One region of the Yersinia enterocolitica subsp. enterocolitica genome, then DNA from elsewhere that is predicted to be linked to it. Evidence: predicted binding sites of a transcription regulator. Region 1 holds the regulator's gene; each other region holds the start of a gene.

Region 1 (5,437 bases):
TGATAATCCCCTGGCAGCAAGTCGACAGCGAAACGCTGGATAATCTGCTGGAGGCCTTTGTATTACGTGAAGGCACGGATTACGGCGAACATGAGCGCTCATTGGAGCAAAAAGTCGAAGACGTACGCCGTCAATTAGTCAGTGGTGAGGCGGTATTAGTTTGGTCAGAGCTACACGAAACCATCAATATCATGCCACGCGGCGCCTTTCGGGCCGGAGCAGAAGAGCTGCCATAACCCATGCGTTGTTACCCTATCCTCTAAGTAAAATCAGGGTGACAAGCTGGGCACTTTGCCCTAAAAATAACCATTAACAAGAAAAAACAGACCGTTTAAGCCCGCCCACTGAGGATCTAACCCCATGGAGTTACAGCTAATATGTCAATTAAACATCCGGTTATAGCCGTCACCGGCTCAAGTGGCGCAGGGACAACCACCACCAGTCTGGCGTTTCGCAAAATTTTTCAGCAATTGAATATCCGTGCAGCGCAAATTGAAGGTGACAGCTTCCATCGCTATACCCGTCCTGAAATGGATACCGTCATCCGTAAGGCACGGGATCAAGGCCGACATATTAGCTATTTTGGCCCAGAAGCCAATGACTTTGGTCAGTTAGAAGAGAGTGTGTCGCAATACGGCGAGCATGGAACTGGGCGCTCACGTAAGTATCTCCATACCTATGATGAAGCCGTGCCCTATAACCAGATCCCAGGCACATTCACCCCTTGGGAGGCGCTGCCGGAACCCACTGATGTGCTGTTTTATGAAGGGCTGCACGGCGGGGTCGTGACCGAACATCATGATGTCGCAAAACATGTCGACTTGCTGGTCGGCGTGGTACCGATAGTCAACCTGGAGTGGATTCAGAAATTAGTCCGCGATACCGGGGAGCGCGGCCATTCCCGTGAAGCGGTGATGGATTCCGTGGTGCGGTCCATGGATGACTACATTAACTACATTACGCCACAGTTCTCACGCACCCATATTAACTTCCAACGCGTTCCGACGGTTGATACCTCTAATCCATTTGCCGCCAAAGCCATTCCGTCACTGGATGAAAGTTTTGTCGTCATTCACTTCAGAGGTTTGGATCAAATCGATTTCCCTTACTTGCTCGCAATGTTGCAAGGGTCGTTTATTTCCAATATCAATACATTGGTGGTACCCGGCGGGAAGATGGGGCTGGCAATGGAGCTGATTATGGCGCCGTTGGTGCAGCAACTACTGGAAGGCAAAAAAATAGGCTAATCTCCTTCGTCCTTGGCGTTGCAGTAAAGCAATTGTTGGAAAGAAAAAATAATTTGATGCTATCCCAACCCAAAGTAGTTGGGGCTGCAGGTAGGCGGCAAGCGAACTCATCCCGATGAGCTTACATAAGTAAGTGATTCGGGTGAGCGAGCGCAGCTAACAACCCTGCAGCTTCAAGTACGAAGGGTTTGCTTAGGCGATGTCACGGATTTCAAAACTGTGGGTAATAGTCGCCGCTTTCCCCAACATTAAAGAAACCGAGCAATACTTCTCAGCCGAAAGCTCAACCGCACGCTCAACGATTTTATCCGTCAAACCTTTGCCGCTGACAATAAAATGCAGGTTAATTTGCGTAAACAGGCGCGGTGCTTCTTCCCGGCGCTGCGAGGTTAATGTCACTTCGCAATCGCGCACATCGTTACGCCCTTTCTGTAAGATAGAAACGACATCAATTGCACTACAGCCACCGGCCGACATTAACAACATTTCCATCGGACTGGGGGCTTTGTCTCCAGCATTCCCATCCATTAAAACTTGATGACCTGAAGCGGACTCACCTAAAAATGTTAGCCCTTCAACCCACTTTACACGTGCCTGCATAACTCTTGCTCCCGGTTAAATTTTCCGATTCAGACTACCCTTTCATTTACAAACTGGCAATGTAACCCGATGTTCATCATGCTGAAGCGATACAACACAAGACACTAGCCTCATCCTGTGCTACAAACAGAACCGAAAGTATTGTTTTTAGAATTAAATAGGGTAGCTTCTCAATACTCAGTGAAGGGTTTCTATCCGGTACCTATCTTGGCTATACCTTTCGGCAGTTGAGCAAATTAATATGCTAAGAGAAAGTGTATTTTATAAGCACGCCGTACAGGGAACTCTGAGCCCTGTTAAGTTAGGCAGCGATAACAACAGAGGATAACAGCGAATGGTTCTCGGCAAGCCACAAACAGACCCGACTCTCGAATGGTTCCTGTCTCATTGCCATATCCACAAATATCCATCGAAGAGTACGCTAATTCACCAAGGTGAAAAGGCCGAAACACTTTACTACATCGTGAAAGGCTCCGTTGCGGTGCTGATCAAAGATGAAGAAGGTAAAGAGATGATTCTCTCCTATCTCAACCAGGGAGATTTCATCGGCGAACTTGGATTATTTGAAGAAGGCCAAGAACGTAGTGCCTGGGTCAGAGCAAAAACTGCCTGTGAAGTGGCTGAAATTTCTTACAAAAAATTCCGCCAGTTAATTCAGGTCAATCCAGATATCTTGATGCGCCTGTCTTCACAAATGGCGAATCGCTTACAGATAACATCTGAGAAAGTGGGTAACCTTGCTTTCCTTGATGTGACTGGACGCATTGCACAAACGCTGCTTAATCTGGCAAAACAACCTGATGCCATGACCCACCCAGATGGGATGCAGATAAAGATTACCCGCCAGGAAATTGGTCAAATAGTTGGCTGCTCCCGCGAAACTGTGGGGCGGATACTAAAAATGCTGGAAGATCAAAATCTGATCTCCGCACACGGTAAAACGATTGTCGTTTACGGCACCCGTTAATTCCCTATAAACCGGTGCTGCTACTTCGGCACCGGTTTTCTTTTGTGTGATTAATAAATTTCTGGGGCCTACATGAAATGGCAACGGCTTATTTATCATCCTGAAGTTAATTATGCGCTCCGCCAAACACTGGTTCTCTGCTTACCGGCGGCATTGGGGTTTGCCGTGGGGGAATTGCGGCTGGGGTTGATGTTCTCCCTGATACCCGCCTGCTGTAATATTGCTTCGCTCGATACTCCCCATCAACATTTCTTCCGGCGGCTGATTGTCGGCGGGACACTCTTTACCTTCAGTAGTTTTCTGACTCAACAATTACTGCTGTGGGATATCCCATTACCGGTGGTGATGCTTGGTCTCGCATTAACGTTGGGGGTAAGTGGTGCTATCAGCCAGCTCAACGGCCGGTTGCTCCCGGCAGCGTTGATCGCCGCTATTTTTAGTCTCAGCATGGTAGGCCGTGCGCCTATTTGGCAAGCGCCATTGATGTGTGCCGTGGGGACTCTCTGGTACGGGGTATTTACCTGGCTATGGTTTCGGTTATGTAAAGACCAGCCCATCCGTGAGCCACTGAGCCAGCTTTATCATCTGTTGGCCGATTATTGCGATGCTGCCTACTCTTTGCTTGGTCAGCACCAGGATGCGGAAAAAGCGATGCCAGCCCTGCTGGATAGGCAGCAAGGTATTATGGATAAAATTAACCAACTTTATCAACAGTTTAATCTACTACCCAATGCCACCAAAAAAGAGCAAAAGCGGCTACTGATACTCTTTCAGATGGCGCTTGATTTGCAGGAACATATCACTGCGGCGATGAATCAGTCAGAAAAGGCGCAAGAGCTGATAGAGCAGAGTTCAATAGAAGCCATCCTTGAACGTAATGTGCAGATTATCTCAACACAAATGCGCACCATCGCCGATAATATTCTCTATCACCACCGCGCGAAGACCCATTTCAGTGCCGGTGATGCGCTGGTCGAGCTGGAAGAGGTTGCCCAGCAACATCCTGATAATCCGGTGGCACAATTCTGCTATTACCATATCAGCCACATTACCCAGATCCTGAGCGATCAGCGCCCGCAATATGACCGCGATTTGATGTCAAGCCAACTATCTCAACCATTCTGGCCAGCGCTTGTTGGCTATCTATCATTTAAATCCAGCGCATTACGTGATGCAGGCCGCATGGGCGTAACGCTGGCAGCGGGCAGTTATATTGGTAGCCTGATCCATCTGCCTAAACCTTATTGGATTTTACTCACCATCATGTTGGTGACGCAAAACGGCTATAACGCCACTAAAATTCGGATTCACCACCGAGCCTTGGGCACTCTGATTGGGCTGTTACTCGCCGCGGCCCTGCTGCATTTTCAAATGCCGGAAGGGACTACGCTGAGCATTATGTTGCTCATCACATTGATAGCCTATCTGGTTCAGCGCAAAAACTATGGCTGGTCAGTCATCTTTAGAACCATCACTACAGTGTATATCTTGCAATTATTGACCGGAGAGGGCGCCGACTTTTTAGTTCCACGATTGCTGGATACCTTAATCGGCTGTGCATTGGCCTTCGCCAGCGCACTATGGCTGTGGCCACAGTGGCAAAGCGGTTTGCTGCGAAAGAATGCGCATCAAGCATTGGAGAGTTATCAGAAGATCCTGCGCATCCTACTGAAACCTAATCCAGATATCGGGCAACTCTCCTATGAACGCATTCAGGTGAACAAAGCCAGCAATGCGGTCCTGAGCTCACTGAATCAGGCCATGCAAGAACCCGGATTTAACTCAAAATATTTGGCCGACATGCGCCTATGGGCTACTCATAGCGAGCTTATTGTTGGGCATATCAATGAGATGACCATCCTGACTCGCGCTTACCCATTGGAAGAATCACCGCTAGAATCAGATAAACGCCACATTCAGCTGACTGTTAAATTGGCGGAAGAATATTTACAGCTTTGTGAGATGGCGATTCAGCAATGCCAGCAACGATTGGAATCGGATAACAGTGAGGGGAATAACGATTTTGTGCAAATGCCAGACATCGATCCTGATACACAAATATCTGAATCGGAACGCAATTTACGGCGTATCTTGTCACATCTCAGTGTAATGCATACCGTTTCATCTCTGGCATGGCAACAACAGCCGCACCACGGTATTTGGCGTCGGCGCAAGTTGCACAGCAAAGCGTAAAAATAAAGAGGCCAAAAAGCCTCAGACTGCTGACAAACTCCAACGACTCGATCTTGCAAGGTGAGGACAGGTAGAAGAGTAAAGCGTCCGCGCCACGGATGGCGCGGGTCGAGCCATCAGGGACGATTTTACGGCGTCTTTACGATCTGCCTGTTTTCACCGATACGGGCACTTTGTCATTAACCTCAGGCCAAAAAGCCTCTTCATAATGCAAAGTTACCCTTGCACCAGGCTGGCAATAACATGTTCCAAACGCGCCATACCTTGCTGGATATCTTCTTGCTCAATCACCAGCGAAGGCGCTAAGCGCAATACATCTGGCCCGGCATTGAGGATCATCAAACCATTCGCTGCCGCGGCAGTCAGGAACTCCCGTGCACGACCATGATATTGCGGTGCTAATTCAGCGCCAATCAATAACCCCATGCCG
Region 2 (5,437 bases), 1.2 Mb from region 1:
ATTAGATAAGATGATTCGCCACTTTAACCACTATCTTGCGCAGCGGTGCAACTTCGCCTAATGTTCCCATTGGACGGTGTAACTCACCAGGGAACAGCAAGGCGATATCACCCGGAGCCAGAGTTAATAAAGTTTCGGTGGTAATGCCTTCAAGTAATCCGTAATCCCGCTCGCTATCAAAATCCATCGTTGGGCGCTGGCCCTGAGCTGATGGTGAAGCACCAATCACCTCACTGCCTTCCAGCAGAATATGAATATCAATGTAATAACGATGCAATTCAGGTGCTTGCTCATACAATGGTTTCGATGAGGCAATAATGTGATTGAGATAAATCTCACTGCCTTCAATGTCTAATTCACCGGCGGGTAAATTGGCTAAATCCATCTTGCTGATGGTGGCCAGTGTGCGACGGATTGCATCTGGGTAAAGTGGGTTATTCACCGCGCTTTTCAATTCATCAAGTATCATAACTATTCCTATATTTCTGCGTATGCATCATGCCGAGGATTTAAGCACAGTGACTGATGTTATTTTCCTGCTCCAGTGCGGTAATACAGTGTTTAACAACACCAGCAATGTCGGGCGATATATCAATTGGAATGATGTCTGGTTCGCGGGCATCAGGGGCTTCCAGTGTCGCGAACTGGCTTTTTAATAGACTCTCCGGCATAAAATGCCCCGCCCGTTGCTGCATTCTGCGTAATACCAAATCGTAATCGCCCGTCAACCACAGAAAGCGAACTCCCTGATTGCCCTCGCGCAGACGGTCGCGATACTGTTTTTTCAGCGCTGAACAGACTAAAAAACCGACTTCATTTTTTTGTTGCAGGCTATATGCCACGTCACTTAGCCGTTCAAGCCACGGGGCACGGTCACTATCATTAAGCGGCTGACCTGATGCCATCTTTTGGATGTTGGCACGTGGGTGCAGATCATCGCCATCAATAAATTTGGCGTTAAGTGCCTGTGCCAGCGCTTGGCCTACACAGGATTTACCCGTACCGGATACGCCCATCACAATAATGCATTTCCCAGACATAACTTTCCCCTGCCGCTTATCAGACTGCAACTAACATCCCGCCATCAACAAACAGCAGATGACCATTAACAAAGTCTGATGCTTTGGAAGAGAGATACACCGCGGCACCAATCAACTCTTCCGGATCCCCCCAACGGGCGGCTGGCGTGCGTTTGCACAGCCAATCGGTGAATGCTTTATCGTCCACTAGTGCTTTTGTCATATCCGTTTTGAAATAACCAGGCGCAATACCATTGACCTGAATATTGTAACGGGCCAGTTCAACACACATCCCACGCGTCAACATTTTCACGGCACCTTTAGAGGCAGCGTATGGCGTGATCGTGTCGCGGCCTAATTCGCTTTGCATTGAACAAATATTAATAATCTTGCCGCGTTGGCGTTTAACCATATAACGGGAAACCGCTTGTGAAACCAAGAATACGGATTTCTGATTTACCGCAATCACATCATCCCAATCTTTTTCAGGGAATTCGGTAAAGGCGTGGCGGCGTTGAATACCGGCATTATTAATTAAGATGTCAATGGCACCAATATTATTTTCTATTTGTGTAATCGCGTCATTAACAGCATCATGGTCAGTGACATTAAATGCCGCGGCATAAGCAACAAAACCGCTGTCGCGTAATTCTGTAGCGGCTTTTTCTGCGCGTTCTGCGGTAATATCATTAATTATTATTTCTGCGCCAAATTCGGCCAGACCTTTTGCTAATAAAAAACCAATACCTTGAGCGGAACCGGTAATTAATACTTTGCGGTTTTCTAACGAAAATAAATTCTTCATAATAATTCCTGATAGAAATGGCGCTTATTAAGCGACATTATAAAATAAATATTATTGAATAATGGCGGTGTGAAAACATGTGCCTATCAAACCGTTTTCCGCTTGGGTAAACTGTGATGAAGATCACTTTAATTCATGTTACGACAAGCTGTTACCACTTACGTGAGCGACATCGCCTTGGTGACGATAAAAGAGGACTATTTGTGTGGGGTTTGTTCTTCAATGGGGGGCGTAGTGGTTTAACTTATTGATAATAATATAACTAAATAATAGGAAGTATGATTGTTATTGTATTTTAAATCAGTAACATGCTTTTCATTATCTCCGCTAACAGTGCATAATCACTTCATCCCATCCCACACTCTTGTTCCAGGTATATGCCATGAAAAACCAGCGTGTTACGTTACAGGATATCGCGTTACTAGCAGGCGTGACTAAAATGACTGTCAGCCGCTACTTACGCACGCCGGAAAAAGTGGCTCCAGAAACCGGTGAGCGTATCGCTCAAGTGATGGCTGAAGTTAATTACAGTGCTGATTCAGAAGGGGAAACTAGCCTCAATCAAAAAAGCCCGAGAATCGGTATTTTGGTTCCCTCCTTTAATAACCAGATTTTCTCTGATTTACTGGCTGGTATCGAGTCGGTCACTGCCACCAGCGGTTATCAAACACTGGTAGTCAACTATAACTACAATAAAGAACGTGAAGAAGAACAAATAGTTAATCTGCTTTCTTGCCAGATTTCCGGGCTGATACTGACTGATTCTGAACATACCTTACGTGCGGACAAGTACCTGAATGCCTCGGAGCTTCCGGTCGCGCAAGTGATGGACTTGGAACCTCAGTTCAACCGTATTACGGTCGGTTTTAATAATTATCAGGCCGCTTACGATATGACGGCCACATTGCTGGCAAGTGGGAAGCAAAATGTTGTCTATTTCGGTTCAATGTCTGATGTGCGAGATCGTAAACGTTATCAAGGCTATAGCCAGGCAATGACGGACGCGGGGTTGGCACCACTACATATTACGCCTAATAAAGTTTCATCCGTCTCTATTGGTGCCGGGATGTTGGCATTGGCACGACAAATGTATCCGCAAGTCGATGCTATTTTCTGTACCAATGATGATATGGCGGTAGGCGTGTTACAAGAATGCTTGAAATTGGGCATGGCGGTACCAGCAGAAATGGCGATCTCCGGTTTTCATGGGTTGGATATCGGCCAGGCGACCACTCCAGTACTGGCCAGTGTTACCACTCCACGTTTTGAAATGGGCAACGTGGCCGCTGAAATCTTGATTAAGAAAATCAAAAAAATTCCGACAATTGAACAAGTTGACCTGCATTATCGTATTTCACTCGGTGGAACTATCTAAGATTTCTGCTGTTGCTGAAATACCTCTAAATTGCCCACAACTGCCATTGCGTTATTGAATGGCAGCTAATGTTCCTCTTTGATAATCTGTCATAATAATATTCTTGGCATAACAAATTATGCCAATCCATAACATTTTCATTAAGGCATTACATAAATCATTAACGCTGATTTTCTTAGCTGAAACAATTCAGCACCAGCAATGATAGGTCGATCACGTTACCGGTAACATGTTTTCTTAACATGATTTACAGTGACCTGCATCACAAAATAAAACATTGAAAACGGGTCTTATAACGACATTCGCTAAATGGCTTAATCATCTGATGACTATCCACTGCCATTTTTGGTTTTTGATTTATTGACATGATCAGGTACTCGTTATGAAAAACAGCAAACCATCTTCTTTCAAACAGGCCGTATTAATTATTGCCCCGGTAATGGACTATTTGACTGAGAAACTGGAACAGAATTTTACTGTTTATAAGCTCTTTGAAGTTACGGACACTGCTGAATTTTTTGCCCAACAAGGCGAGAATATTAAGGGTATTGTGACCCGTGGTGATATCGGTGTGACCAACAAAGTATTGGCGTTATTACCTGAAGTACAGATTATCTCAATATTTGGCGTAGGGACTGACGCGGTCGATTTAGACTATACCCGTGAGCGCAATATCATCGTCACCACCACTCCAGGTGTGCTGACTGATGATGTCGCCGATACCGCTCTGGGGCTGATTATCGCCACATCGCGCCGTCTCTGTCAGGCAGATAAATTCCTGCGTGCCGGTCAGTGGCCACACAGCAGCTTACCATTGGCCTCTAAAGTGACCGGCAAACGTCTGGGTGTCTTTGGTATGGGCCGCATTGGTCAAGCTATTGCCCGCCGCGCAGCCGGTTTTGATATGCAAATTGCTTATACCGACACCGCCCACATCGAAAGCCTGCCATATCAGCATGTTCCGGACTTAATCAGCCTTGCCAGACAAAGCGATATTCTGGTTATAGCCATATCGGGTGGTAAAGACAGCGTTGGTCTGGTTGATAAAACCATTTTTGCTGCGATGCCAAATCATGCTCTGCTGATTAATATTGCTCGTGGCAGTATGGTCAATCAGGATGATTTAATCCGTGCATTACAACAGAAAGAAATTGGTGGGGCAGGTTTGGATGTTTTTGCAGATGAGCCTAATGTGCCGCAGGCATTAATCGAAATGGATAATGTAGTATTACTGCCCCATATCGCCAGTGCCACCATCGAAACCAGAATTCAAATGAGTGATATTGTATTTTCAAATATTCAAGCTCACTTTGCGGGTGAGAAAGCACCTACTGCTATTACTTACTAATTAAGAAAAAGTGAGGGTTAATTAAATTGATCCTCAAATTATTATAATAAAAATAAAAGACCACATCGTGCATTTTAAATAACTGGCAAATTACCCTAATTTGTTGGCGGCATTCTCTACGCTATTTTCTGAATGGTGTGGGAATTATTCAGCTAGAGAAAGAGGCGTGTTTATATGGACAGTAAGATCCCTAATGCCCGTTGGTTCCGCGTTATTGTGCCAATAATGATTGCTTGTATTATTTCTTTTATGGACCGGGTAAATATTAGTTTTGCACTACCAGGTGGCATGGAAAGTGATCTGGCTATTACCAGTCAAATGGCCGGTTTAGCGGGCGGTATTTTCTTTATTGGTTATTTATTTTTACAAGTACCGGGTGGCCGTATTGCTGTTCATGGCAGCGGCAGAAAATTCATTGCTTACTCCCTTGCCGTCTGGGCTGTGGTGTCGATTCTGACGGGCTTTGTGACTAACCATTATCAATTATTATTCCTGCGTTTTGTGCTGGGTGTTTCTGAGGGCGGCATGTTGCCTGTGGTGCTGACTATGGTCAGCAACTGGTTCCCGGAACGCGAAATTGGCCGCGCCAATGCTTTCGTGATGATGTTTGCCCCCATCGGTGGCATGTTCACTGCGCCTTTATCTGGTTTTATTATCAATGCGTTAGACTGGCGCTGGCTATTCTTCCTCGAAGGTTCACTGTCAGCCGTGGTGTTGATTATGTGGTGGTTTGTTATCAGTGACCGACCTGAAGAAGCCAAATGGCTGTCGAAAAAAGAGCGCGATTATCTGGTCACCGAGCTGGCACGTGAGCGGGCAGAACGGATGCTGGATGCGCCAGTCACTAATGCGCCATTAAAAGCGGTATTTCTGAATAAAGGTTTGATGAA
Region 3 (5,437 bases), 550 kb from region 1:
GTAAGAGTGGCATTGAGAAAAAAGATATCAATGCTGCCAATATTCGTACTCAACCTGAATACGATTATCAAAAAACCGGTGAAGCTGTCTTGAAGGGCTACCGTGCGGTACGTCAGGTTCAGGTGACACTGCGCCAACTGGATAAGTTAAATGAGTTGCTGGATGGTGCGTTAAAATCAGGTCTGAATGAGATTCGTGCCGTGGAATTGGGTGTTGCCAATCCGGACACTTACCGTGAACAGGCGCGTAAAAAGGCTATTGAAAATGCCATTAGTCAGGCGGGTGCATTGGCAGATGGTTTTAAGGTGAAATTAGGGCCGGTATACAGCATTCGTTACCATGTTGCTAACTACCAGCCAATGCCAGTAGCGCGTATGTTCAAGAGTGCCGAAGCTGCACCAGCCAATGATGCCGCCCAAACTTACGAACAACAGACCATTCATTTTGATGATCAGGTTGATGTGGTATTTGAGCTAAAAACCAGCTCTAACACGCCAGCCACTGCCGTCAAATAAGCTAGTCTTGCCGTAATACCTGACGCCCGTAAGATAATAGGGCGTCAGTTACTTTTCTCATCGTCCGGCTTTCTGGCGCGAATCGATGCCAGAACAGCATTCTCCGTTGCAATAATCCCGGCGTCAGATTAATTAATTCACCGGATGCCAACTCTTTTTCAATTTGCAGATGCGGGATCATACAGCAGGTAGTGCCTTGTCTTGCTAACTGTACAAACGCTTCTGACGAGTTAACGATATGGCAGGGCACGCTGCCCGGCGACAAATCGAAATTCTGCTGTAAAAACGCCTGATGCATATCATCCAAATGGTCAAAGGCCACCGCAGGTGCTTTCAGCAATGCCGAGCGGGTCACGCCATTGGGGAAATAACGTTCTGCAAAGGGTTTTGAAGCAACAAACAGGTAATCCAGTGCGCCGAGCTGATCAACCAGGCAGCTTGGCAGCGGCTGAGGTTGGATACTGACCGCACCTACCACTTCGCCACGACGTAACCGTTCTTGAGTTCGAGTTTCATCTTCGACTTGTAAATTTAGCCGGATAGGGGAGTCGGCCAACACCGGTTTTAAGGCTGGCAGGAGCCAGGTTGCCAGGCTGTCGGCGTTGACCGCCAATGACAGCAGCAGCGGTGTATCGCCGCCGTTATCATTGCCGAGCCACTCTTCTTCCAGCAATTCGACCTGATGCAGCAAGGCGAGCAGTTTCTGCCCTTGCTCAGTTGGACGGGGGGGCACAGTGCGCACCAACAGTGGTTGACCGAACAGATTCTCCAACTGCTTAATGCGTTGAGATACCGCCGATTGGGTGATGCAAAGTTTTTGTGCAGCGCGTTCAAAACCGCGTTCACGGATCACCGCGTCCAGCGCTTGTAGCGTACGGTAGTCTGGGCGTTTCATCGGAGTCATCTCTCCAAATATTAAGTTAATACCGCACTATGCCACATTTTGATCATTTATCTATGTCGGAATGCCGCGGGGCTCGCCACAAATAAACCGGCATAACTGTGATCCAGCTAAAATTAACCATCACACGAGTTGGCTTTATTGCGACGTTTTATCACTTAATATGCTCTATAATGACGTCAGGTTTTCTTTCACATCAAGGCGTGAACTTACCATGACTCAGGATGAACTTAAAAAAGCAGTGGGCTGGGCAGCATTAGAATATGTCAAACCTGGCACTATCGTTGGGGTCGGTACTGGCTCAACTGCGGCACATTTTATCGATGCTCTTGCTTCCATTAAAGGCCAGATCGAAGGGGCTGTTTCTAGCTCTGATGCCTCTACCGCTAAACTGAAAAGTTATGGCATTCAGGTATTTGATTGCAACGAAGTGGACGAGCTGGACATTTATGTCGACGGTGCTGATGAAATTAACAGCCAAATGCAGATGATCAAAGGCGGCGGTGCGGCTCTGACCCGCGAGAAAATCATTGCGGCCATTGCGCGTAAATTCATCTGTATTGCCGATGCTTCCAAACAGGTTGATGTGCTGGGTAAATTCCCGTTGCCGGTCGAAGTTATCCCAATGGCGCGTTCTTATGTGGCGCGTGAACTGGTGAAATTAGGCGGGTTACCTGAATATCGCCAGAATGTTTTGACTGATAACGGCAATGTTATTTTGGATGTCCATAATCTGACTATTTTGGATGCCATTGCGCTTGAAAATAAAATTAATAATATTGCCGGTGTTGTCACTGTGGGGCTATTTGCCAACCGAGGTGCTGATGTTGCACTAATTGGCACTGCCGATGGTGTTAAAACCGTAGAACTTAAGTGATCAGCTAATATGTATTCAGGATGAGGTTTGGTTGCTTCATCCTGATAATTTTTGCCTTTAAAACTCTTTTCTTAAAATGGTTAAATTTGGTGATATATATCACATTTACTCATTTCATTTTCTTAACCTGCCATTAACTCACTTCCTGCCAGTTTTTTATTCCATAAATTAACATTTGCACTGTTTGTTATGCTGACAGCAAGGCAATCGTTTGTATTGCTGCCAGCGAAATATTTGTTATGTTGACTGGGTGCTGACCGGATTCATTCGATATCGGCAGCCACATCTGAAGTCTGAAAATAGGGTCGGGGACATGGCAAAAGTATCACTGGAGAAAGACAGAATTAAGTTTCTGTTAGTGGAAGGGGTGCACCAGAGCACGGTTGATAATCTGCGTGCAGCCGGTTATAGCAATATTGAATATCATAAAGGTGCCTTAGACACCGAATCACTGAAAGAATCTATTCGTGATGCCCATTTCATCGGGATTCGATCGCGCACGCATCTGTCCGAAGAAGTCTTTGCTGCAGCAGAAAAGTTGGTTGCAGTCGGTTGTTTCTGTATCGGTACCAATCAGGTTGATTTAAAAGCGGCGACTAAACGTGGTGTGCCGGTATTCAATGCACCTTTCTCCAATACCCGTTCGGTAGCCGAAATGGTACTGGGCGAGTTACTGCTGATGTTCCGTGGTATTCCATCCGCCAACGCCAAAGCGCACCGTGGCGAGTGGAACAAACTGGCAGTCGGTTCCTATGAAGCCCGTGGTAAAAAACTGGGTATTATCGGCTATGGTCATATCGGGACTCAGTTAGGTATTTTGGCTGAAAGTGTCGGCATGAAAGTGTTCTTCTACGATATTGAAAATAAACTGTCGTTGGGGAATGCACAGCAGGTACGTCATCTGTCTGACTTGCTGAATATGAGTGATGTGATTAGCTTGCATGTGCCAGAAAACCACTCCACCAAAAATATGATTGGCCCTGAGCAGTTAGCTCTGATGAAACCGGGCGCGATGTTGATCAATGCCTCACGCGGAACGGTGGTTGATATCCCGGCACTCTGTGATGCGCTGGCGAGCAATCATCTGGCAGGGGCGGCAATCGACGTTTTCCCTGAAGAACCAGCAACCAATAAAGACCCGTTCAATTCACCATTGTGCGAGTTTGATAATGTGCTATTGACCCCACACATTGGTGGTTCAACTCAAGAAGCGCAGGAAAATATCGGTGATGAAGTCGCCGGTAAACTGGCGAAGTATTCCGACAACGGCTCAACGCTGTCTGCGGTTAACTTCCCGGAAGTTTCTCTGCCAGCGCACGGTGATAACACTCGCCGCTTGCTGCATATCCATGAGAACCGCCCAGGCATCCTGACCAGCATCAACAAAATCTTTGCTGAGCAGAATGTCAACATTGCCGCGCAGTATTTGCAAACCAGCGCTGATATTGGTTATGTCGTTATCGACGTTGAGACTGATGATGCGGAAAATGCAGAAAAAGCCTTGCAGGCAATGAAAGCGATTCCGGGGACTATTCGCTCGCGCCTATTGTACTGATATTTATTATATTGGTAGCGCGAATAGTAACCGACAACCCGGTATCTGCTGATGCCGGGTTTGTTGTTATTTTTTATATCGTTGCGTAGGCCACCTTACCACTGCCACACCTTTGTCGGTGTCACAATCTCTGGTAACGGCACATCCCAATGTTCACTCGGTAAGTGCTCTACCTGCTGGCAATCATGAGCCAAACCAATAGGATAGGGGCCACCCTGCTGCCAGTTTTGTAGCGTACGGTCATAGAATCCGCCCCCCATACCTAAACGTTGTCCATCTTGATCAAACGCCACCAGCGGAGTTATCACGACATCCAGTCGTTTTAATGGCAAGACATCGCGCACATCTAATTGAGGCTCCAGAATGTTCAGGCGATTACGAATGAGCTGGCTATCAGGACGATAGTGGAGAAACAACAAATGGCCGGGACAGAAAGGATGAAGTACCGGCAGATAAATCTGTTTTTTCTGCTGCCACAATAATTCGATAACAGGAGCGGTATCTAACTCGCCATCGAAAGAGAGAAAGAGTGCAATAGTATTGGCTTGCTGAATTTTGTCGTGGGAAGCGATTTGTCTGGCGGCGAGATTGGCGGATTGTTGTTGTTGCTCAGGAGTCAAAAGACGCCGACGCTCACGGATTTCACTGCGAATTTTTTGCCGCTCAAGGGCATGCTGCGGATTTAGAGGCATGTTATACCCATCATACTTCAAGTTGCATATGCGTTGGCTACGCTCAATTACCCGAATCACTTACTTATGTAAGTTCATTTGGACTCACTCTCTTGCCGCCTTCCTGAAACTCGAATTATTGAGGGTATAAAAGATATGCAGCTGAGGTAAGTGAGAGGAAAATTGCCTGTATCAGAACGAACGTGATAACCGTAAATACGTGTTACACGATAAGAAAGGGATCTCCGAGATGCCGCCGCAGGCTGTAACCCTTGAACCCATGGTTCAAGGTGAACGCAGCGTCGCAACCTTAAGGCTTCTCGGCGGACCGAGCATGCGCACCGGTTACGGAGGCACTACATTCTGTTGGTATTAAATATCGGCTCAGGGGACTGACCCGCTGACGAACACCTCAGAGAAATTCTTTACTCTCTGCTGAATCTATCATTCAACAGAGATTTATTCAAACTGTGCATCCTGACGTTCAGAGATGCGACCTTGTTCAAGCAATGCCTGTTCAATGGTCTGTTGTAGCATCCGAATACGTTGCTCCATATTGGATGCATAGTCACGGGTTTTCAACCTTTCCTGAGCTAATTCGTGACATACGTTCAATGCCGCGATGAAAACTAACTGCTCAGTATTGGTGACTCTAGTGCGAACTTTCAGATCTTGCAACCGTTGGTTAAGATCTTCTGCGGCCATGTTCAACGCGTCTTGTTGTTCTGGCGGACAATTAACTCTTAACGAGCGACCAAAAATTTGAATATCTACTGGTTGTGCAGACATGCCACCTTCCTGACTAATTTCGCGCCAGCCCTGAAAACCAGAGGCAAAATGCTCGTAGCTGCAAAGCGGGCGTCACTATATATATCTCAATACCAAGATACAACCCCTTTATACCCGTCATCCTTCAAG
Region 4 (5,437 bases), 2.7 Mb from region 1:
AATTTTATAAAACAGTTAGTTACTATAAAATAAGTAGTTAAAAAATAGGTTGTGACCATGACGACACTCAGTGAACAAGCAGCACCTATGCTGCATGATACTAAACTTGAGCAACAGATTTTGCGGCGCTCGATTTTTTGTACTTTATTCATTGCCATTATGGGGATTATTTTCGGTATTGTATGCGGGTCGATGTCGATAATTTTCGATGGAATGTTCTCTGCTTTAGATGCAGGTATGTGCAGTTTATCTCTATTAGTTTCCCGATTGCTTGGCCAACCCAATAGCCGCCGTTTTCAATATGGTTTCTGGCATGTAGAACCTCTGGTATTAGCTTTCAATGGCAGTCTACTGGCCTTCCTTTGTCTGTATGCTTTTGTTAACGCGATTAAAGGTATTATTGATGGCGGACGTGAATTAGAACTAGGTTGGGCTATTGTGTATGCTTTGGTTGTGAGTATTTTCTGTTTTACTATCTTTTTAAAGCAACGCCGTTTGAATAAACGTGTTAAGTCCGAGCTAATCGCATTGGATACCAAAAGTTGGCTGATGTCGGCGTGTATCAGCTCTGCTTTATTAGTGGCTTTTTTACTTTCCTGGAGTATGGAAGGCACGGGTTATGAACATTTGATTGTTTATACTGACCCTGCGGTACTGGCGCTGTTAACACTGATATTGATATCTGTTCCGATAAAGACCGTCATCGCGGCTGTCCGTGAAGTATTACAAATGACACCGGATACACTAGACGCCTCGATGGAAAGTTTGATGGATAAACTGATGGCGAAATATCAATTTATCGATTATTCGCATTACGCTACCCGCATCGGCCGTGGCTTATTTGTTGAGATTCATGTGGTTATTCCACCAGAAATGGAAAACAGCGGCGTGTCTTATTTTGACAAAATACGCGATGAAATTTCTCACGCGATTGGTGAGTCAGGCCCACATCGCTGGTTAACCATCTCATTCACGCGCAATCCTAAATGGTTGTAGCGTAAACAGTCATAAGTTAGGTGGTTTATATTAACTAACCCTAGGGTAATAAAGATGATGAGTGTTCAACGCCATATTAAACTTAGCCCTATCGATGCACCACCGAGATGCAATGCTGTTACTAAGGTAGCGATTAGCGATAATACAATCACTGCTCGAAAAGCTAAAATTATCGCCAATATGGCTCGGGCTAATATCGATTATTTTCTGGTTTATGCCGATAAAGAGCATGGGGGTAATTTTGAGTATCTGACTGGCTTTATCCCCCGATTTGAAGAAGCGGCTTTGGTATTACATGCCTCCGGGAAAATCTTTTTATTGCTAGGCAACGAGAATTTAAAACTGTCTCAATATGCGCGGGTGAGCAATACAGCGATCCATATTCCCTATTTTTCGCTACCGAATCAACCCATGAATAACAGCAAAACGCTAGCTGATTTATTGGCGGACACAGGCCTGCAGCTGGCTAAAAAAGTCGGCATTGCCGGGTGGAAATTATTTACCAGCAAGTTGGATGATAATAGTCAATTATTTGATATTCCACATTTTATTTTATCTGCAATAAAACAAACCATTTCATCGTCAACACCGGTGGTCAACGCGACACACATATTTATTGGTAGTGATACAGCAGCTAGAGTGACTAACAATGCCAATGAATTAGCTCATTATGAATACGGTGCTAATTTGGCCTCTAATTGTATTCTTAATGCCTTGACTGCGGTAGATATCGGTGTGACTGAGAAGCAACTTGGTTCTTATCTGGCAGATGAAGGGCAGCCGAATACTGTTGTGATGATTGCTGCAACGGGTGATCGTTTTGAAAACGCTAATTTGTATCCTGGTGATAAAATTGTGCAACTTGGTGATAAAATATCATTAACCACCGGGTATAAAGGTGGCTTAAGCAGTAGAACGGGTTATGCCGTACATCACAGCGATGAGCTGCCTTTGGCACAAAGGGATTATCTCGATAGAGTTGCTATTCCTTATTACGCCGCAGTCGTAACCTGGCTGGAAAATATCCGTATTGGTATGTCCGGCAAAGAGATGTATGCAGCAATTGAAGCTGTTTTACCGAAGTCGCAATACCATTGGTCATTAAATCCTGGGCATTTGGTCGCGGATGAAGAATGGTTGTGTTCGCCTATTTATAAGGACTCGGAAGAAAAAATTAGCAGTGGAATGTTATTCCAAATCGATATCATCCCCGCAGTGAAAGGTTATGCAGGAGTCAGTGCGGAAGACGGTATTGCATTGGCTGATCAACATTTACGTGATGAACTGGCCGCCCATTACCCCGCTGTTTGGCAAAGAATACAAAAACGGCGTGATTACCTTAGTAATATACTGAATATTCATCTCAGCGAAGAGGTATTACCGATGTCTAACACCGTGGCGTATCTGCGACCTTTCTTGTTGGATAAATACAGCGCACTGCAATGTACCAATGAAGCTCAAGGCTAATACCTCATTTATTTAATGGGGCTGTTCGGCCCCAAATCTTGCTCACTTTCCACCCCTGCTGAGATTTCATGCAAACTGGAGGCGATACTCTTGCCATCTTGTGGCATAATGCGCGCCGAATCACATTTTCTAGTATTCTTGAATACCCCTATTCAGTAATCCAATCGAGAGCGAGCTCTGTGCTAAGTACTAACAATATCACCATGCAATTCGGCAGCAAGCCGCTGTTTGAGAACATTTCAGTAAAATTCGGTGGCGGTAATCGCTATGGCCTGATCGGTGCTAATGGTTGTGGTAAATCCACATTCATGAAAATCCTTGGTGGTGATCTGGTGCCGAGTGGCGGTAACGTATTCCTTGACCCTAATGAGCGTCTGGGTAAGTTGCGTCAGGATCAATTCGCCTTTGAAAACAACACAGTGCTGGACACCGTTATTATGGGTCACGGCGAGTTGTGGGAAGTGAAAGAAGAGCGCGACCGCATTTACGCTATGGCTGAAATGAGCGAAGCAGATGGCTATAAAGTGGCTGATCTGGAAGTTGCCTATGGTGAAATGGATGGTTATAGCGCAGAAGCCCGTGCTGGTGAATTGCTGCTGGGTGTTGGTATTCCAGTTGAACAGCATTATGGTTTGATGAGCGAAATCGCGCCAGGTTTTAAATTGCGCGTATTGTTGGCCCAGGCTCTGTTCTCAGATCCAGAAATTTTGTTACTCGACGAACCGACCAACAACCTGGATATCGATACTATCCGCTGGTTGGAACAAGTTCTGAACGAACGTAGCAGTACCATGATCATTATTTCCCATGACCGTCACTTCCTGAATATGGTCTGTACCCACATGGCGGATTTGGATTACGGCGAACTGCGTGTTTATCCGGGTAACTATGACGAGTATATGACTGCGGCGACTCAAGCTCGCGATCGTTTGCTCTCTGATAATGCTAAGAAAAAGGCCCAGATCTCTGAGCTTCAATCTTTCGTTAGCCGCTTTAGCGCCAACGCCTCTAAATCCAAACAGGCCACTTCACGTGCCCGTCAAATTGATAAAATTCAGCTTGATGAAGTGAAAGCTTCAAGTCGCCAGAACCCATTTATCCGCTTTGATCAGGATAAAAAGTTGTTCAGAAATGCGCTGGAAGTTGAAATGCTAACTAAAGGTTTTGATAACGGCCCACTGTTTAAAAACCTCAATCTGCGCCTGGAAGTGGGTGAAAAAGTCGCTATTCTTGGGCCGAACGGTATTGGTAAATCAACTTTACTGAAAACCTTGGTAGGGGATTATGAAGCGGACGCCGGTACCGTGAAATGGTCTGAAAACAGTAGAATTGGCTATTACGCGCAGGATCACGCCAGTGATTTTGAAATTGATCTCACAGTATTTGACTGGATGAGTCAGTGGAAACAGGAAAAGGACGACGAGCAGGCTGTGCGCAGTGTGTTGGGTCGTTTACTGTTTAGCCAAGACGATATCAAGAAGAAAGTTAAAGTTCTATCTGGTGGTGAGAAAGGGCGCATGCTATTTGGCAAGCTGATGATGCAGCGTCCTAACATTCTGGTAATGGATGAGCCAACCAACCATTTGGATATGGAATCGATTGAAGCTCTTAACATGGCATTGGAAATGTACGAAGGTACGTTAATCTTCGTTTCCCATGACCGTGAGTTCGTCAGTTCACTGGCGACCCGAGTGATTGAGATGACACCGAAAAAACTGATCGACTTTACCGGTAACTACGAAGATTATCTGCGTAGTCAGGGTATTCAGTCGTAATAACTTATTGATTTATTAATAAAAAGTTGATGCATGAATAATCGCATCAACTTATCAGTCTCAAGGCAGGGTTACCCTGCCTTTAATCCATTATGGCCTATCAGCGGTCATTAGCAGGCGCCTTTATCCTCCCAAACCTTATTCCAACCGGTGCCGTTACCCGTGGTGTCCGTCACGGTGTTATCACCCGGTACTGCTTCAGCAGCAACCCACCATTTGTTGGTATAAACCCGCCCATCTTTACTGACCGTAGTCGGCTCACCATAGACTTTCTGCTGCCAGGATGGTGCGCTACATAGCTGTGGCGCAACAGGTTTTGACTGAATCACTGTTTTCAGCTCGTCATTAACCGGGGTGTCACATAAGCCTTTATCTTCCCAGACCTTACCCCAGCCGGTGCTGTTACCGGTGGTATCGGTTACCGCAGCATCACCCGGTACCATTTCAGCGGATACCCACCATTTGCTGGTATAAATCCGCCCATCTTTACTGACAGTGGTTGGCCCGTTATAGACTTTCTCTTCCCAGGATGGTGCGCTGCACTGTACTGGTTTTTCTACCGGCTTCTCTGCTGGTTTGGCTGCTGTAACTTCCTCAATAACTTCACCGCTCAGATATTGAGAACCATTATAGCTTTCTAAATATTCCCAAGCGGTATTGCTGGTTTGATTACTGGGGAAGTACCAATATGAACTGGTTTTTAAGCGGAAATAATCACGAGTGTACGTGTAGTGGTTATCGTATTGATAGAATGTACCTGGAACACCTTTATGTGATGCGTCATCCCAGTGATTAAAATCGCCCACTATTTGGTAACGCTGTTTGATCAATTGATTATAAGCTTCACGCGCTGATATATTTTCGCCTACGGTCTTCAATTGAGTCGAGCTGGCCAGCCTCATGGCCATATTATTACTATCCGTTACCGTAACCGGAATTGACAGCATGGCATTTTGTAATGCGTTACGCGGTGCTCGCAGAGTAATTTCATTACCCTTATCAGTGATAATTTCAACGCCCGGTGGAATGTCCCACTGGTAATTCAACACTGATATATCGCGGTTAGTCACATCTACGGATACGCTAAATACATCCCCCGCATTGACCGTGTCAGGTACACGCACATCGCCGGTGATATTTTGCTGGGTCAGAGGGTAACTGTGAGCAATATTGTTGTCGCTATTAAGCCAAATTGGCTT

What was found. Region 1 encodes CRP, which controls carbon source genes, mostly activating them, when cyclic AMP is high. Its sites were predicted from a motif close to ATGTGANNNNNNTCACAT; they were not measured.
Positions count from the first base shown of each region.
Region 2: the regulator CRP is predicted to act here: its motif matches at 1,936-1,953, upstream of idnO (gluconate 5-dehydrogenase).
Region 3: the regulator CRP is predicted to act here: its motif matches at 2,381-2,398, upstream of serA (phosphoglycerate dehydrogenase).
Region 4: the regulator CRP is predicted to act here: its motif matches at 2,572-2,589, upstream of FGL26_RS01375 (ABC-F family ATPase).

Region 1 is NZ_LR590469.1:3,004,726-3,010,162, forward strand. It holds gene FGL26_RS14470 (hydrolase) at 1-3, shown strand, start outside; gene FGL26_RS14475 (YheU family protein) at 1-236, shown strand, start outside; gene FGL26_RS14480 (phosphoribulokinase) at 378-1,247, shown strand; gene FGL26_RS14485 (OsmC family protein) at 1,440-1,847, opposite strand; gene crp (cAMP-activated global transcriptional regulator CRP) at 2,182-2,814, shown strand; gene FGL26_RS14495 (YccS/YhfK family putative transporter) at 2,887-5,007, shown strand; gene argD (bifunctional acetylornithine/succinyldiaminopimelate transaminase) at 5,224-5,437, opposite strand, start outside.
Region 2 is NZ_LR590469.1:1,791,961-1,797,397, reverse strand. It holds gene FGL26_RS08480 (NanQ anomerase/TabA/YiaL family protein) at 2-469, opposite strand; gene FGL26_RS08475 (gluconokinase) at 510-1,040, opposite strand; gene idnO (gluconate 5-dehydrogenase) at 1,060-1,824, opposite strand; gene FGL26_RS08465 (substrate-binding domain-containing protein) at 2,207-3,199, shown strand; gene FGL26_RS08460 (2-hydroxyacid dehydrogenase) at 3,582-4,547, shown strand; gene FGL26_RS08455 (MFS transporter) at 4,722-5,437, shown strand, end outside.
Region 3 is NZ_LR590469.1:2,452,890-2,458,326, reverse strand. It holds gene FGL26_RS11720 (oxidative stress defense protein) at 1-515, shown strand, start outside; gene FGL26_RS11715 (LysR family transcriptional regulator ArgP) at 517-1,410, opposite strand; gene rpiA (ribose-5-phosphate isomerase RpiA) at 1,631-2,293, shown strand; gene serA (phosphoglycerate dehydrogenase) at 2,607-3,848, shown strand; gene FGL26_RS11700 (5-formyltetrahydrofolate cyclo-ligase) at 3,944-4,540, opposite strand; RNA gene ssrS (6S RNA) at 4,758-4,941, opposite strand; gene zapA (cell division protein ZapA) at 4,979-5,308, opposite strand.
Region 4 is NZ_LR590469.1:273,844-279,280, forward strand. It holds gene FGL26_RS01365 (cation diffusion facilitator family transporter) at 58-996, shown strand; gene FGL26_RS01370 (aminopeptidase P family protein) at 1,051-2,463, shown strand; gene FGL26_RS01375 (ABC-F family ATPase) at 2,643-4,238, shown strand; gene FGL26_RS01380 (M60 family metallopeptidase) at 4,349-5,437, opposite strand, start outside.